4 regions of the Shinella sp. 20P9.1.1 genome follow, and region 2 is predicted to be linked to each of the others. Evidence: riboswitches for the same ligand, from Rfam matches in the RefSeq annotation. Region 2 holds a riboswitch; each other region holds the start of a gene.
What was found. Region 2 has a riboswitch for cobalamin ahead of AC27VQ_RS01210 (ABC transporter substrate-binding protein). Riboswitches for the same ligand answer to the same signal wherever they lie in the genome.
Positions count from the first base shown of each region.

Region 1: another riboswitch for cobalamin. It lies ahead of AC27VQ_RS23475 (aromatic ring-hydroxylating oxygenase subunit alpha); the one in region 2 lies ahead of AC27VQ_RS01210 (ABC transporter substrate-binding protein).
Region 3: another riboswitch for cobalamin. It lies ahead of bluB (5,6-dimethylbenzimidazole synthase); the one in region 2 lies ahead of AC27VQ_RS01210 (ABC transporter substrate-binding protein).
Region 4: another riboswitch for cobalamin. It lies ahead of AC27VQ_RS22585 (CbtB domain-containing protein); the one in region 2 lies ahead of AC27VQ_RS01210 (ABC transporter substrate-binding protein).

Region 1 is NZ_JBYOLC010000018.1:27,243-31,448, reverse strand. It holds gene AC27VQ_RS23490 (L-threonylcarbamoyladenylate synthase) at 1-192, opposite strand, end outside; gene AC27VQ_RS23485 (diguanylate cyclase domain-containing protein) at 350-1,399, shown strand; gene AC27VQ_RS23480 (DUF6656 family protein) at 1,446-2,057, opposite strand; cobalamin riboswitch at 2,371-2,582, shown strand; gene AC27VQ_RS23475 (aromatic ring-hydroxylating oxygenase subunit alpha) at 2,688-3,929, shown strand; gene AC27VQ_RS23470 (FAD-binding oxidoreductase) at 3,931-4,206, shown strand, end outside.
Region 2 is NZ_JBYOLC010000001.1:265,947-270,152, reverse strand. It holds gene AC27VQ_RS01215 (FecCD family ABC transporter permease) at 1-942, opposite strand, end outside; gene AC27VQ_RS01210 (ABC transporter substrate-binding protein) at 939-1,976, opposite strand; cobalamin riboswitch at 2,155-2,386, opposite strand; gene AC27VQ_RS01205 (MurR/RpiR family transcriptional regulator) at 2,422-3,276, opposite strand; gene AC27VQ_RS01200 (polyamine ABC transporter substrate-binding protein) at 3,344-4,206, opposite strand, start outside.
Region 3 is NZ_JBYOLC010000006.1:73,790-77,995, reverse strand. It holds gene AC27VQ_RS12350 (phytanoyl-CoA dioxygenase family protein) at 1-608, opposite strand, end outside; gene AC27VQ_RS12345 (DUF2865 domain-containing protein) at 877-1,989, shown strand; gene bluB (5,6-dimethylbenzimidazole synthase) at 1,996-2,682, opposite strand; cobalamin riboswitch at 2,728-2,948, opposite strand; gene AC27VQ_RS12335 (sensor domain-containing diguanylate cyclase) at 3,015-4,206, opposite strand, start outside.
Region 4 is NZ_JBYOLC010000016.1:22,994-27,199, reverse strand. It holds gene cobW (cobalamin biosynthesis protein CobW) at 1-826, opposite strand, end outside; gene cobU (bifunctional adenosylcobinamide kinase/adenosylcobinamide-phosphate guanylyltransferase) at 831-1,355, opposite strand; gene AC27VQ_RS22590 (CbtA family protein) at 1,357-2,142, opposite strand; gene AC27VQ_RS22585 (CbtB domain-containing protein) at 2,155-2,331, opposite strand; cobalamin riboswitch at 2,377-2,742, opposite strand; gene AC27VQ_RS22580 (peptidoglycan-binding domain-containing protein) at 2,822-4,206, opposite strand, start outside.

The sequences.
Region 1 (4,206 bases), on a different contig from region 2:
GATCAGCGGATTGAAGCGCGGCCGGCCCTTCATGTCATAGATGCGGGTGATGGCGAGCGGATTGGTGGCGTCGGCGGCCAGGCCATAGACCGTCTCGGTGGGAATGGCGACCGGCACGCCGCGGCCGAGCGTTGCGGTGGCGCGCGCCAGCGCTTCCTCCGCATCCGTGCGCGTATCAACGATATCAGCCATCTCGCCCTTCCGTCTTTGCCGCTTCCTTTACAGCGCTTTGTCGGCAAATGCCAAGAGTTCGGCGGATGGCTAAAATTCGAACGGCCGGATTAGAGCGGCCGAAAGACCGGGCTGTTACGGTCAGGGTGAAAAGTCCCGCAAGCAGGTCCGCATCTGAATGGCTAACAGGAAATCCTCGACCACCGACGTCGCCTTGCGCGTTGCAACGGCCATGAAGCAGATGGGCATAGACGGCCTGCCGCGCAATTACGAACTGGTCTATGAGGCCTATGCCGGCAGCAACCCGGATCTCGTGCGCGACTTCATCGCGCTCGGCAAATACAAGACCCAGGCCGCGCTCGACGAACTCGGCAGGAAATACCTGCCGCACCAGCACGAGGCGAGCGTGCTGCAACGCTCGGCCGGCGCGATCAGCAGCGAGATGAGCAATTTCATGGACCTGCTCAGCCAGGAACGCTCCTCGCTCAACGATTACGGCCGCCTGATCGGCGAGGCGTCGCAGGTGATCGGCAGCGTCGGCGGTGCACTCGGCAGCTCGCTCGAAGCTCTGCAGCGCGCCACCGAACAGCGCGTCACCCACACCGCCGAGATGGCCGAGAAGGTCGCCGCGCAATCGGCCACCATGGACGGCATCCAGAAGGAAATGGCGGAATTCGAGGCGATGAAGTTCGTCGACCCGCCGACCAGGCTCGGCAACCGCCGTGCCTTCAACAAGGCTCTCGCCCGCGTCTATGCGAACCCCTCCCTGCCGATGCTCTGCGGCGTCGTCGTGGCGGAAGTAGACGCCGAACGCCGCTTCTCGCCGGCCCAGATAGAGGCGCTGTCCGACCATCTCGTGACCTTCTACGGCGGCCTCATCCGCCAGGCCTTCCCGTCAAACGACCTCGCCGTGCGTTTCGACGGCCTGCGCTTCGGTTTCCTGTTCAACACTTCGGATGAGGGGGAGGTGGAGCGGCTGATCGATCTGCTGCGCGCCGCCTTCCAGACGGTGGCGCTGCGCGATCCGCGCACCAACCGCAATCTCGGCCATCTTACCCTGTCGGCCGGTGTCTGCATGTCGGATCGCGCCGAAAGCGCGCTGGACCTGTCCTCGGCCTGCGAGCGGGCGCTTCTGGAGGCGAAGGCATCCGGCGGTGACCAGATCGTCGTCTACGGTCGCGGCGACGAGGTGCCGGCGGGCAAGGAGTGGATGCTGTATAGAGCGTGAAAAGCAATTCCAGCAAAAGTGTGAAGCGGTTTTGCGTCCGGAAAACTTAAAGCGCGCTGATGATCTTGCGCAGCGCCTCGTTGCGGGCGCCGAGCATCAGTACGTTCTTCATGGCGAGCTTGGGATCATCCGTGCGGAAGATCACGCCGTTGCCGCGCACCTTGCGATCGATCGTCAGGCGGCCTTCGTGGTCCGTCGGCGTGATGGCGACGGCGAAATACATGCGGCTCTGCTTTTTCGAAATGCCGGCGAAGAACTGCTCTTCCTCGCCGATCTCGGCAAAGAAATTGGCCATGTAGAAGGCCCATTGCACGTTCTGGAAATCCGCGAAACTCGAATTGGCCACCGTGATGTGGCAGTAGCCGAGATGCGGCGTTTCGGCGAGCGTGCGGTGGAAGATCAGCTTCGGAAACTGGATCGAGCGGTGAAACCCGTTGATGCGGTCGTGGGTGACGGAGCCGGCGCGTTCCAGCTTGCGGCCCGTGCGCTCGGCCACCTCCTCGTAGGACAGGTAGCGCTTCTCGCTCGGGCTCCAGCTGTCGGGGGTGCGGTCGATGCGGCCGGTGCGCAGGAATTCCGTATGCACGGCGGATTTCGGCGGGTTCGCGCGCTTGTAGGCGACGGCGTCGTAGTATCGAAACTTCGTCTGCTGCTGCACGCCCGGCGCTCCATGTTCGCGCGGCACTCCGTGCTCGCGCCCTGATCGCGGAAGTTTATGGAAACGCCGTTAAGCATTCCTTTCCGTTCGGACCCTCAATCCTTGCAGGGCGGTTTCGATGGTCGCAATATGACAACTTGCCTCTTTAGCGCCCAGCTTGCCTGCTCTCGCGCCTCTACGCATGATTAAAAGGCATATTATATTGATATAAATCGACAAATGTCGTTTCTAAAAGACTCTCATTCATTTTTCGACTGTCGTCAAATCATGAAGTCACGTCGTTTTTTGGCATGTCGAACGACGATTCTTGCGGTTAGATAAAGACACTCAAGGTGTCGCCTTCTAGGGAGGGCGGAGAATTGGGAAGCCGGTCAGATTCCGGCGCTGCCCCCGCAACGGTGTTGGAGAAAACGCGGCACAAAGCCACTGGACGGACTGTCTGGGAAGGCGCCGCATCGGTCCGCAGGTCCTGTCCTGCAATGACCACTCCTCAGCCCGGAAACCAGCCTGGAGAAAAGATCGTGACTGGCTGCGGCGGGCGGCCGGGAAGCGTGCACGCCGGGCGTTTTCACGCCCGGATGCCGTCTCCTCCGTGCGCCTCATCCCCAAACTGGACCTATGAGGATTGCCATGGATATCCGCAGCGACGTGCTCCGCAAGCTCAAGAACCGGCGTGAAGGCCACAGCCTCGAACAGGCCTTCTACATCGACCCCGACCATTACAAGCTCGACATGGAGACGATCTGGTATCGCGACTGGCTGTTCATCGGCCATGACTGCGAAATCCCGAAGGCCGGCAATTATTTTACCGTGCAGGTCGGCGATTATCCCGTCGTCATCACCCGCGATCGCTCGGGCACGATCCGCGCGCTGCACAATTCCTGCCGCCACCGCGGCTCGCGCGTCTGCACCCAGCACAAGGGCACCTCGGCCAAGCTCGTCTGTCCCTATCACCAGTGGACCTACGAGCTCGACGGTTCGCTGCTCTTCGCCCGCCACATGGCGGAGGATTTCGACAGGACGCAGCATAGCCTGAAACCGATCCATTGCGAGACCCTCGGCGGCTACATCTTCATCTGCCTCGCCGACGAAACCCCGGATTTCTCCGCCTTCCGTGCCAATGCCGAACCCTATCTTGCGCGCCACCGGCTCGGCGAAACCAAGGTCGCCTTCGAAAGCACGATCATCGAGAAGGGCAACTGGAAGCTCGTCTGGGAAAACAACCGCGAGTGCTATCACTGCGCCGCCAACCATCCCGAACTCTGCCGCACCTATCCGGAAGCACCGACTGCGACGGGCGTGCAGGGCGCCAAGGACGACCCTGTGATTGCCGCGCATTGGGCGAAATGCGAAGCATCCGGCCTGCCGAGCGAGTTCCGCATGTCGCCGACCGGCCAGTTCCGCGCGGCCCGCATGCCGCTCATCCAGGATGCCGAGAGCTACACCATGTCCGGTGCGCGCGCCGTCCAGCGCCCGCTGTCGAACGACGTGCAGGAAAGTGGCATCGGCACGCTGCTGCTCTTCCACTATCCGACGACGTGGAACCATGTGCTGGCCGATCATGCCATTACCTTCCGCGTCCTGCCGCTCGGCCCCGAGCTGACGCAGGTCACGACCAAGTGGCTGGTCAACAAGGATGCCGTCGAGGGTGTCGATTACCGGCTCGACGAGCTCACCCATGTCTGGACCGAGACCAACGATCAGGACCGCCAGATCGTCGAGGAAAACGCTTTCGGCATTCGCTCGCCGGCTTACCAGCCTGGCCCCTATTCCCCGGAGGACGAGGGCGGCGTCATGCAGTTCGTCGAATGGTATTCGAATTTCATGATCGACCGGCTGGACAACAAGCAACCGATGTCGCGGGTGGCCTGACATGACGATTTCGAGCCATTTCCGCCATTTCGACGAACTTCACCCCTGGCACGATCGCCATAACCTGCTTGAATGCATCGCCGCGACCGTGGAGACGGCCGATGTGATGACGTTCACCTTCAGCTCCGATCAGAAGAACTGGTTCCGCTATCTGCCGGGCCAGTTCGTCACGCTGGAACTGCCGGTGTCGGAAGACGAGCCTGTCATGCGCACCTACACGCTCTCCTCGACACCTTCGCGGCCCTTCTCCGTCGCCGTGACGGTGAAAGCGCAGAAG
Region 2 (4,206 bases):
GCCGGGGATGATGACACGCGACAGCACGTCCGCCGCGATCATGAAGATGGCGCCGATCAGCGCCGAGGCCGGCAGAAGCAGGCCATGCCGCACGCCGACCACCATGCGCGCGGCATGGGGAATAACGAGGCCGACGAAGCCGATCGAGCCGACGATGGAAACCATGGTCGCCGTCATCAGCGCGGAAATGGCGATCAGCACGACATAGACCCGGCGCACGGGAATGCCGAGCGAGGCGGCCGATTCCGTGCCGAAGGTGAAGGCATCGAGCGCGCGGGCGTGCCACAGGCACACGAGAAGCCCGAGGATCGCTACCGGCAGCGCCAGCCAGACATCCGGCCAGCGCACGCCCGAGAGATTGCCGAGCAGCCAGAACATGATACCGCGTGCCTGCTCCGCGCTCGCCGCCTTGGTGACGATGAAGGAGGTGAGCGCGTTAAAGAGTTGCGAGCCCGCGATGCCGGCCAGGATGATTGCGCTCGTGCCGCGCCCGGCGCGCAAGGCGAGCGCGCTGACGAGGCCGAAAGCGACGAGCGCGCCGAGGAAGGCGCCGGCCGGCAGCGTTAGGGCACCGGCCCCGATACCGAGAATCGCCACGCTGACGGCACCGGTCGAAGCGCCGGCGGAGATGCCGAGAATATAGGGATCGGCCAGCGCATTGCGCAGCAGCGATTGCAGGATGACGCCGCAGAGCGCCAGGGCCGAGCCGCAGCAGGCAGCCACCATCGCCCGGCTCAGCCGGTAGTTCCAGATGATGCCCTCGTCGATCGGCTCCAGCGGGTAGCCTGCATGCCAGAGGCGGTTGGCCACCGTCTTGGCGACCACGTCGAGAGGGATGGCCGTCTCGCCGACTGCGGCGCCGACGCCGAGCGCAAACAGCAACAGAAGGAGCGCCGCGAAAGCGGCGCCCGTCCGAAGCAGGATGGGACGATCGGAGATCACTTGGCCAAACCAGCCTTTTCAATAGCATCGGCCAGACGCTCGATGCCTTCGATGGTACGGATCGTCGGGTTCATCGCCTGAGCGTCCATGTCGAAGACATAGTTGCTCTTCACCGCCGGCATGAGGCTTGCGACCGGGTCGGTCTTCAGGAAGTCGAGCTTCGCCTCAAGGCTGTCGAGCGGATAGCGGCGGCGCTCCATCGAGCCCGCGACGATCATCGTCGGCGCGGCCTTGGCGATGGTTTCCCAGCCGACGGTCGGCCATTCGTCCTCGGTCTTGATGATGTTTTCGATGCCGAGCGCCGACATGATGTAGCCCGGCGCGCCGTTCTTGCCGGCGACATAGGGATCGGCATCGGCGGCGCTGGAGAACCAGAAGACGGCCGAGAGCCTGTCCTTGGCGGCGGCAACCTTGGCACGGGCCGCCTCTTCGCGTGCCTTCAGCGCGGCAACGACCTCTTCGCCCTTGTCCTGGATATCGTAGATCTGCGCCATCTCGCGGATCTCCTGATAGACCAGCTCCATGGTGAAGACCTGATGGCGGACGCCGTCGCTGGCCGCGCTGTTTTCCTTGCCGACGCAATCGGACGGCGAGGTGTAGACGGGAATGCCGAGCTCCTCGAACTGCTCGGGCTTGGCAACGACGCCTTCCGGCCCGACCTGCCACTGGAACTGCACCGTGACGATATCCGGCTTCTTGGCGAGCACGCTTTCGAAGCTCGGCTCGTTGTCGGCCAGACGGTCGATCCTGGCGTTGACGTCTTCATAGCCCTTGATGACCGGGCCGACCCACAGCGCCGTGCCCACCACCTTGTCGGCCAGGCCGAGCATGTAGAGGATTTCGGTCGAGCTCTGGCCAATCGAAACGGTCTGCGTCGGCGCCTTCTGGAAGGTGACCGGGCGGCCGCAATTCTGCAGCGTCAGCGGATACTGCGTCTCGGCGGCCTGGGCCGTGCCGGAGGCGATGAGGGTTACCGCGCCGGCAAGGGCGGAAGCGAGGGATGCGGCGCGCAGGGCCGCGGAAAACAAGGTCATGGATTTCTCCCGGAGAGTGAAGGCGTGCGGGCTCAGCCGATGGACCACGAAGGGCGCACCGAATGCGGTCGGGAGAAAACGATTAGGGGTCTGCCGCGGGCGGCAGTCTGGCTCGTCATGGCGTCTCCTGTTCCGGGCTTCCCCGCCCGTGACTTGGATCTGGAGTGCATGGCAAGCAGCACTCTCGGCTCTGACGGCAGGTCTCCTGGCTCACGGATATCTGCTGCCTGTCTGCCTTCCCGTGCAAACGCACAGTGGCATGACGCGAGACGCGTCACGAGGACAGGCGGCAATCCGCCTACAGTTGCGGGGGCAGCCACGGAATGGGTCCCTGTTGGGTCATCCGCACCGTGTTCCCTATTAATCCCCTGGGAGTCATCCTTCGGGGAACCGTCGTCCCATCCTTAGTCCGCACCGTTCGGCGGCGTCAAGGTGACGGTGAAAATCAGCTTTCGAAATCCCCGAAGACATCCTGCAGGCGTGTCAGCCGGTCGACACGCTCGCTCACCTCGTCGCCCATCTCGACGATGATGTTGCTCAACATGAGATCCATCACCGCCGTCATGGTCGCGGCGCCATCCCAAAGCGGCCCGTGCGAGCCGGGCACGATGAGGCAGATGTCGGAGACTTCCGGCCCCCAGGGGCAGAATTCATCGGTCAGCAGCACGACCTTCACGCCGGCCCGCCGGGCTTCCAGCGCCAGCGGCCGGGCCTTGGCGGCAAAGCGGCGTACGTCGTGCAGGAAGAGCAGCCGCCCCTCGACGGAGCCGTCGAGCACTTCGGCATAGGTGCCGTTGACGCCGTCGACGAATTGCACGCGCGGGCGGGTGTAGGAGAGCTGGCTTGCAAAATACTGCGCGATGCCGCGCACGTTCTGATAGGCGGCGACATAGACCTCCGTCGCGCCGATCAGCGCGTCGATCGTCTGCTGCCATTCCGGCGCGGTCGTGATGGCGTAAATCTCGCCGAGATTGTCGATCTGCTGCTGGATGAGCCCGGCGAGCAGCTTGCCGTCCTTGCGGTCCTGCTCCAATCGCCCGACCTGTCCCTTGACCTGCCAGGCGGGGTTGGAACTGCCGCGGCGCAGCTCGCTCTTCAGCTCGTCGAGCCCGTCGAAACCCATGCGGCGCAGATAGCGGCCGATGGTCATGGGCGAGAGTTCCAAGCGCTGGGCGATCGACCGCGCCGTCTCGAAGGGCAGCTCGGCGATGTTGCGCTCGATGTAATGGGCGATCAGCTTGTCGGATTTGGACCGCCTGAGGTCGTCGGACTGAACGAGCTTCAGAATGCGTTTCGACACGTCGCCCCTCTCTTCGAAATCCCGCCCGTCCAAAGACGGGCGGGTATCAACCGCACTCACACCGGGCTCATTGCGCCGTCTTGACCCGCGTCCAGACACGGTCCACCTGACGCAGGGCCGGACCCAGATCCTCGAATATCTGGAGACGTGCCATCGTCTCGGCCGGCGGGTTGATTTCCTTGCTATTCTTGATCTTTTCCGGGGTCAATTCCCGCGCCGGCACGTTGGCGGTGCCGTTGGTCTGCTGCGAGACGTTGAGAGCGACGATTTCCGGGCGCGTATAGAACTGGAGGAACTTGATCGCGTTGTCCTTGTTCGGCGCGGTTTTCAGCACGCAGATATCCTCCTGGTACATGGTCGCCCCCTCCTCGGGGATCACGTAGCCGAGGTCCTTTTCATTGGCGAAGATATCCACCATCGCACCGACGAAGGCGTGCCCGGCCGCCACGTCGCCCGCTTGCACCATCGGACGCTCGTCATAGGTGAAGGCCGCCACATCCGGCTTCATGGCGATGATCGTGTCCGCCGCCTGCTGCAATTCGGCCGGGTCCGTCGAGTTGATCTTGTGGCCGTTCAGGATGAGGCCGACCGCCAGCACTTCGCGCATGTCGTCGAGCAGGGTGAATTTCAGGCCCTTGGCCTTCACGGTCTCGATCAGGTCCTTCCAGCCCGTGATATCCTTGCCGAGCACCTTGCGGTTGTACATGATGCCGACCGAACCCCAGGCATAGGGCAGGCAATATTCACCGTTCGGGTCGCTCTTGGCGCGCAGGAAGGCCGGATCGATATTCTTGAAGCCTTCATATTTGTTGATGTCGGTCTTCTCCAGAAGATCGAGCTTGGCCATGATGTCCTGCATATGCACGGACGGGAAGACGATGTCATAGCCCGTGGCGCCGCCCTGGATCTTGGCCAGCATTTCCTCGTTGG
Region 3 (4,206 bases), on a different contig from region 2:
ACATAGGCGAACGGACCGTCCTCTTCACCGACATCGCGCAGGAACAGCCAGGCCTTCGCCGTCGGCTGGAACGTGTCGCTGTGCAGCGCCGTCTGCGGATCGGTCGAACCGGCCGCAACGACGGACGGCAGGGCCATGACGATCTGAACCACCAGCAAGGGCTGGCCGGAATGGGAGGAGACGTAGCGCAGCAGGTTGGTCAGGCGCGGATCGTTGCGCGCGGCCTTGAACCCCGGCAGGGTTTCGAGGTCGCTGTCATCGATGATCGCGCGGCGCGTGACCGTCGCGCCCTGCTTCATGTCGTAGCGCTCGAAATCGCGCTCGGCCAGTTCGCGCGTGACGGCGGCAAAAACCTCCGGCGACAAAAAATTCTCGATCTTGACGAAGCCGGTCTCGGCATATTGCCGGCGGTGGTCCGGCGCGACGAGGTTTTCCAGCTTCCTGCGGCGCCAGGCGGCCATGCGCATGGCCAGCGACACGCGTTTTTCATGCAGGCCCTTTTTGTTGAGCCACTTGCTGCCGATAACAGGATTGTCGGCAAAGGATTTCGCGCCCGATGCGAGTTGCAGCGCATAGAGAGGGCTCAACAAGACTGACGATATCTTCATGGTCACCTGCCTGCGGGATGATTGCGCCGCCGGAAGGCGACCGTGCCGTAACCGGCTGCTGCATATATGCCGAGAGTGCTACACCAAGCCCCCCGCGAGATCAATTGCGCCGTCCGCGCAAAGCTGACCAGATAATTCATATTATCTCTTCGGCCGTTAATCACAAATCCGGGAGCGCGTTGCACGGCGCGCGCAGTGGCTTATGATAGGAACATGATCAAGGTGCGCCTCGGGCCGCCTTCCAAGCTCTCTTACGGGATATCAGGACGTGAAAGGACGCCTTCGCCTTTTGTTTGCGCTCGCAACCGGCCTGTCGCTCCTCGTTTCGGGCGGCGCGTCGGCGTCCGACGTGTGCGAACGGATTCAGGCGGAACTGGCAAACCTCCCTCGGGTCATGGTCGACACCACAAGCGCGCGCAAATATGCCGGCGCGATCGCCCGCCAGAATATCCAGTTGCGCAAGGCCAAGAGCGACCAGCGCCGCCTCGGCTGCTCGTCCGGCAGCATCACCGTCTTCGGCGGCGAGAACGAAGCGGCCTGCGACACGCTGGAAACAGTCATCGGCAAGATGGAGCGCAACCTCTACATCCTCGACCGCAAGCGCCGCGAATTTGCCGGCGGCATATCCTCGCAAGGACCGCGCAGCCGCCTGCTCGCCACGCTGGAAACCAACGGCTGCAACGACGACGCGAAGGTGATGCCGATCGCCGCGACCGAAACCCTGCGCACCTTGCAGGACGATACGCGCACCCTGCCGCTGGGCACCATGCCTGAAGACAGCGGGCGATTGCAGCTGCGCTCGCTCGGTGGCAGCGCCGGCCATGGCAATCTGCGTACCGTCTGCGTGCGCACCTGCGACGGCGGCTTCTTCCCGATCTCGTCGGGCGCGACGCCGCTCGATTTCCGCCGCGACCAGAAGGTCTGCGCGATGATGTGCCCGCAGACGGAGACGCAGCTTTTCTACCAGTCGATGACACCCGGCCAGGAAACCGAGCAGATGACGTCCACCGTCACCGGTCGGCCTTACCGCGATCTCGAACATGCCTTCAGCTACCGGACCCGCGATCTCTCGAAAGCCGGCACCTGCGGCTGCAATCTCTCCGCCTATTACCAGGAGATGATCAAGCGCCAGAAGGCGATGAAGGGCGAGACCGCTGGTACGAGCGGGGGCACGACAGAGGAAGCCCTGCCGGAAACCGGCTCCATCACGACGATCACAACCCGGCAGGACAAGCAGGAAACAGCAAAAACCCCTGCCAAGATCGAGGACCGTGACTACGATCCCACGCATAGCAAGGTGCGCACCGTCGGCCCCGCCTTCTTGCCGGAAAACGAGTCCGCCATCGATCTCGGCCGCCCGGCCGATGCAGGCGTCAACTGACCGGCTTTATGCAGTCGCCGGCCAACGCTCCTCGAACACCAACTCTTCCAGCGGCAGGCGCTGCCGCCATCCCTTCACCGCCAGTTCCGGCTCCGCATACAGCTGATCCACGAAGCCGACGCAGAGCCAGGCAACGATTTCGACATGGGCGGGAATGCCGAGAATGTCGCGGATATCGCTGTCGTGGAAGATGCTGACCCAGCCGACGCCGACCCCTTCCGCCCGCGCCGCGAGCCAGAGATTCTGCACGGCGCAGACCGTGGAATAGACGTCCATGCGCGGATTGTGCGTGCGGCCCAGCACCACCGTGCCACCCCGCGTCGGATCGCAGGTCACACAGATCGACAGCGGCGCCTTCAGGATGCCTTCGAGCTTCAGCGCGCGGTATTGCGCCTGCCGCTCGCCCGAAAACATATCCGCCGCCTCGGCATTGGCCTTGAGGAAGGCGCCATGCACGGCACGGCGCGTTTCCTCGCCGCGTACCAGCAGGAAATTCCACGGCTGCATGAAGCCGACGGACGGCGCGCTGTGCGCGGCATGCAGCAGGCGGCCGACGAGATCGTCGGGCAAGGCATCGGGCAAAAACTGGTCACGCACGTCGCGGCGCGTTTCAATGGCACGATAGACGGCCTGCTTGTCCTCACACGGAAAAGCGCCCGCCCGGACGAGAGCGTCCGAGAGTTCTGTTCGCATCGTTTTCTCCCCAACAATGCGTCCAACCTGCCGCCGTCCGCGCGGTTCGGTCTATCTCGCCAGGCCGGTCTTCTGACTTCGGTTCACACGGCCCGCACCTGCCTTCCCGGTTCAAGAACCAGTGGCAAAAGCTTGAATCGATTCAAGCTTTGGAGTGCACGCCATCCCCGTCACAGCGTTGGGCACGTTCCGGACCTGGATATTGCACCCGCACCGAATTCCCGATTCTCCCGCATGTCGCGGGCACCTGACTGAAAAGGATATGCGCACGGCTTTAGGGCACGATCAAGCCCGCCCGCGCCGCGCACCTGTCTCATAGCGTCTCGGCGGCTTCAGGCAGCGCGCGCCGCACCCGCTTCGGCCACCGTGCCAGCATCGATATCGCCTGCATGAAAGGCACGGTTGCGGCCGGCATGTTTGGCCGCATAGAGCGCGGCATCGGCCATCACCATGACATCGTGCAGGCTGCCGCCGTGATCCGGGAACTGGGCAATGCCCGCGCTGCCGCCAATGAGCAGAAGCTGGCCGTCATAGGCGATCGGCACCTGCGCATCAAGGACCAGCGCCTCGGCAAGCGCCACGAGGGTTTCGCGGGAAAAATCGCCATTGAGAAGAATGGAGAATTCGTCGCCGCCGAGACGCGCCACCGAACCCTGTTTGCCGACACGATCGGAGAAGCGCCGGGCAACCGCCTGCAGCACGATATCGCCCGCCGCATGGCCATGACGGTCGTTGACCGCCTTGAACTTGTCGAGATCGAGGGCAAGGATCGCAAAGGGCTTGCCGTTGCCCCTGGCGATGGTGCGACGCACCTCCTCGTCGAAGCCGCTGCGGTTCTTCAGCCCCGTCAACGGATCATGCCGGGCGAGGAAGGCGTTTTTCGCCTCGCTGCGCTGAAGCGCCCTGACCAGCGCGGAAAAGCGCAGGGTCACGAAGAGCATGACGCCGGCAAAGACCAGCACGAAAATCGCGATCTGCGGAAGAGCCGAGCGCCAGACGAAGGAGCCCGGCATATTGGGCCGCCAGGAGGCGACCATCGGATTATACGCATCGCCACCTACGGGCGTCATCACGAGGCCCGGCTCCTCGGTGACGATGGGCGTGAATCCGAGATCATGCACGCCGAGCCGCCGCTCGGCACTGGACAGCATCTTCTGCGACACCGGCTTGACGGTGATGAGCAGGGTCGGCTCCAGACGGCTTGCGGGAATATAGAGCGATTTCGGAACGACGGCCTGCACGACGACGATGCTCATGACGCGGTCGATGAGCCGCATGCCCGAGACATGGATTTCCGGCAGTGCCGGGGTCAGGAGATCCGGGTCCTCCTTGGCGCGCGCCACCTGCCAGCCACCCCGATCGGGCGACAGTGCCTCGCGATAGGCCCGCTCGGCGCGGCGGGTGAGATCGCTCATCCATTGCAGCTTTTCACGCGCCTTGCGGTCGGAAACCTTTTCGCCACGATGCACGCCGAGGATTTTTTCACCATCCGGCGAGGTCAGGATCATCCAGGAGAAGCCGAAA
Region 4 (4,206 bases), on a different contig from region 2:
GGCGCTCGATGAAGGCGGCAGGCTCGGCAATCGCCGGCAATTCCACAACAAAACTGTCGAACTCGTCGTGATCGTGCTCCTCGCCGTTCTCGTGCTCCAGCTCGTGGTGCGACTTTCGGTTGGCGATATCGTCTTCCGTGCCGACGCCGAGGCCGAGCAGGACAGCGGCGGCGACTTCGCCGTTCTTCGCCTCGATCATCGACGGCTTGCGGGCGATACGCGAGGCGACCTCGTCACGCACGGCAAGCACACCGGCGGCGTCGAGAAGATCCGTCTTGTTGAGGACGATGAGATCGGCGGCGGTGAGCTGGTCTTCGAAGAGTTCTTCCAGCGGGCTTTCGTGGTCGAGATTGTCGTCCTCGACACGCAGCGCGTCCACTTTGTCATGGTCGTCGGCAAAACGGCCGGCGGCGACGGCAGCGCTGTCGACCACGGTAATGACGCCATCGACCGTCACCTGCGTCTTGATTTCCGGCCAGTTGAAGGCGGCGATCAGCGGCTGCGGCAGCGCAAGGCCCGAGGTCTCGATGACGATATGATCGGGACGGTTTTCGCGCTCCAGGAGCTTCGTCATGGTGGGGATGAAGTCATCGGCGACGGTGCAGCAGATGCAGCCGTTGGTGAGTTCGATGATGTCGTCCTCGGTGCAGGCCTCAGCGCCGCAGCCCTTCAGCACGTCGCCATCGACGCCGAGATCGCCGAACTCGTTGATGATGAGCGCGATGCGCTTGCCGCCGGCATTCTGCAGCAGGTTGCGGATCATCGTGGTCTTGCCAGCCCCGAGGAAGCCGGTGATGACGGTGGCGGGGATCTTCTGTTGCAGCATAGGCTCAACCCTTCATTTTCAGCGGCAGTCCGGCCGCGATAAAATAGACTTCCGGTACGAGGGCCGCGACCTGCTGGTGCAGCCGCCCGGCATGGTCGCGAAAGTCACGCGCCATGCGATTTTCCGGCACGATGCCAAGGCCGACTTCGTTCGATACGAAGACAAGACGACCCGGCGCGTCGTTGATGGCCGACAAAAGGCCGGCGAATTCCTGTGTGATATCCCGCTCCTCCAGCATTAGATTGGTGAGCCAGAGCGTCAGGCAATCGATGAGGACCGTCCGGTCCTCGCGCGCCACATCCTTGATGCAGGCCGCGAGCGCAATCGGCTCCTCGTGTGTTTCCCAGCCTTTTCCGCGATCTTCCCGGTGTTTGGCGATGCGTTCGCGCATCTCGTCATCCCAGGCGCGGCCGGTGGCGATATAATGACGCGAAAGGCCGGTCTCGGCGACCAGCCTTTCGGCAAAAGCGGATTTTCCGGAACGCGCACCGCCCAGAACCAGGACGGCTCCGGGCGATGTCTGTTTCATGTCAGGCTGCCCTGGCGATCTTCTCGTTGGCAAAGCCGAGCGAGAGGCCGAGCACGATCCAGAAGAACAGCGTAGTAGCGAGCGCCGCGACGGCAAATTCCGCGCCGAGAACGGCCGGAACGTTGCTGGAAATGTCGGACGGCTGCGGCGCGCCATAGACCTGCGGGGCGGCTAGAAGCACGACACCGGCAACCTTGGAGACGATGCCCGGCTTCAGGAACAGCAGGTAGAGACCCGCCGCCGAAAGCGCGACCGTCGCAACCCACCAGATCTGGCGCTGGGTCAGATCGGCAGCCGGGAAGCCCGGAAGCTCCGGCGGCAGGCCTATGGCCGGCAGCATATGCACGGCAAGCCAGCCGGCAGCCCCCCACAGCGCACCGTTGGCAACGGTGATGGGATTGCCGGAAACGAGGCTGAAGCCGGCGAGCAGCAGAGCAAAGCCGGTGCCCGTGACGAGGTTTGCCAGAAGCGTGCCGGAGAAGCGGCTCATGCCGAACATGATGCCGCCGTCCTCGTGGTCCTCGCCCTCATGGGCATAGGCGACCGAGATAGGCGAGAGCGCCGAGGCGACATCGAGGATCACGGCACCGAGCGAGGAATGCTCCTGCGTCGTGGCAGCACCATCTGATGTCGCGGGCGTGGTGCCGTCGCCGGCCGGGGCGGCTTCACCCTCGAACTCTTCGGCGTGCAGAATCAACGGCACGACTCGGGCCTCCTGGGCGGCCGTCATGAGCACGCCGGAGAACAACCCGGCCACCAGGGCAGCCAGGAGATAACGAACGATCATGTCGAGAACTCCTTAGTGGCAGGGAAAGCCGTAGGAGTGACGCGTGTCGTGTGCCGTGTCGTGCAGCACGGCCGAATTCGCAAGGCCGGCGCCGAAGACGAGGAAGGCGCCGAGCAGCAGGGCGAAAACGCCGGCAACGAGACGATCGTTTGCGGAAAGAACAACAGAAGACGTGGTAGAAACAGCCATGACAACCTCCGTGCAGGCAGCGGGGAAAATTCCCCTGGGCGGGCGATATGCCCTCATTGTCTGGCAGGTCTCCTGGCTCGCAGCGTCCGGCGCGTCAGCGCCTCCGGGTCACCCTCGCCTTCCCAGGTTTTCCGGCAATCACGAGAGGCGGACGATTCGTAGAAAAAGAGGCGTCCAACCCCGGCTATCGTGATGCCACCCAGTGGCTTTTCCGGCTGGTTCTCGTTTCGCGATTTCAGGCACCATTGCCCTTCGCCGCGAACATCCTCCCCTCCGGATGGGCGTCCCTCGCTACTCTACAGTCGCGGGGTCGGCCGTGATTGCAGCGCCCTGATTGGGTCCACCGCGTCACATTCCCATTTACTCCCCGGTCCGTTTCCGGACCAAGGAACCATCCAATATCGCTGATGATTATGCTTCCCGCCCCGGGAAGTCAATCGACCGGCAGCGGCATGGCCTGTGCCAAAACCGCCGTCCGGCCGTCGCAAACTCAATAGCCGGGGATGATCACCACGCCGCCGCCATCGTTGTAATAGCCGTCGTCGCGGTAATAGGGGCCGTCATAGTAGCCATCGACGGGGCCTTCCAGCACGTCGTAGTCGCGCTGCTGGTAGCGGCGCTGGCGATTCTGCCGTGCCTGCCGGGTCTCGGCATATTGCGCGGCCTCGCGCAGCGCGCGGAATTGCTGGCGCGGCAGGTAACCGTCTGCGCGATAGCCGGACGCGCCCTGCCAGGCGGCGATCGCCGCGCGAGAGCGCGGGCCGAAGACGCCGTCGGCACCATAGGTGTTGTAGCCGAGCAGGCTCAGGTAGCGCTGGGCCTGGGCGCGAACGGAGCGGTCCATATAGGTCTCGCGCGGATCGACGACCGGCTCGGCCTTGCGCGTAGCGTCGGCGGTTGCCGCGTCCTCGTCCATCTGCGTTTCCGGCTTGGCGCTCAGGGCGGCGATGCGCTTGCGGGCGTCATCGACATAGCGACCCTGGGGATATTGGTAGAGATAGTCCTTGTAAGCCTTCTCCGAACCATCGGCGACAGCGCCTTGGAACGTCTTGTCTTCCGCACGTTTTGCGGCCGCCGCCTCTTCGACGGCGCGCGCGCCATTGTCGCTGTCGGCGTCCTGCGGCGCGTTTTCACGCGCAGCCGTCGCATCATCTGCGCTATCGGCCGGTTCCTGGCTATCCGCGGGCTTCTGGGCAGCGGCGGCCTCTTCGGCGCGCTTCTCTGCCTCATCGGCAAGACGCGCGGCTTCCGCGGCCTTGGCTTCGGCATCGGCCGCCGCCTTGGCGGCCTCGGCCTTCAGGCGTTCGACTTCCGCAGCCTTCTCTTCGGCGAGCTTGCGGGCAGCGGCGGCCTCCTCCTCGATCTTGGCCTTCTCGGCGGCGGCAACCTTTTCCGCCTCGATGCGCTTGGCCTCGGCTTCCTGGCGGGCGGCCGCTTCCTCTTCGGCACGGGCCTTTTCCGCCGCAGCAGCTTCTTCGGCCTTCTGGCGATCCGCCTCGGCCTTCAAGCGTGCGGCCTCTTCAGCCTTGGCCTTCTCAGCGGCGGCATCCGCCTCCGCCTTCAGGCGCTCGGCTTCAGCGGCCTGCTTTTCGACAACCGCGCGGGCTTCCGCTTCCTTTTGCTCGGCTTCCGCCTTCAGGCGGGCGGCCTCTTCAGCCTTTGCCTTTTCCGCCGCAGCGGCTTCCGCCTTGGCCTTTTCAGCAGCGGCGGCTTCGGTCTTCGCCTTCTCTTCCGCCGCAGCCTTTTCATCGGCAAGCTTGCGGGCGGCGGCGGCTTCCTCGGCCTGCTTGGCCTCGGCTTCAGCCCTCAGGCGCGCGGCCTCCTGCTCGACCTTGGCCTTTTCCGCCTCGGCAGCCTTCTGCGCCGCTTCCGCAG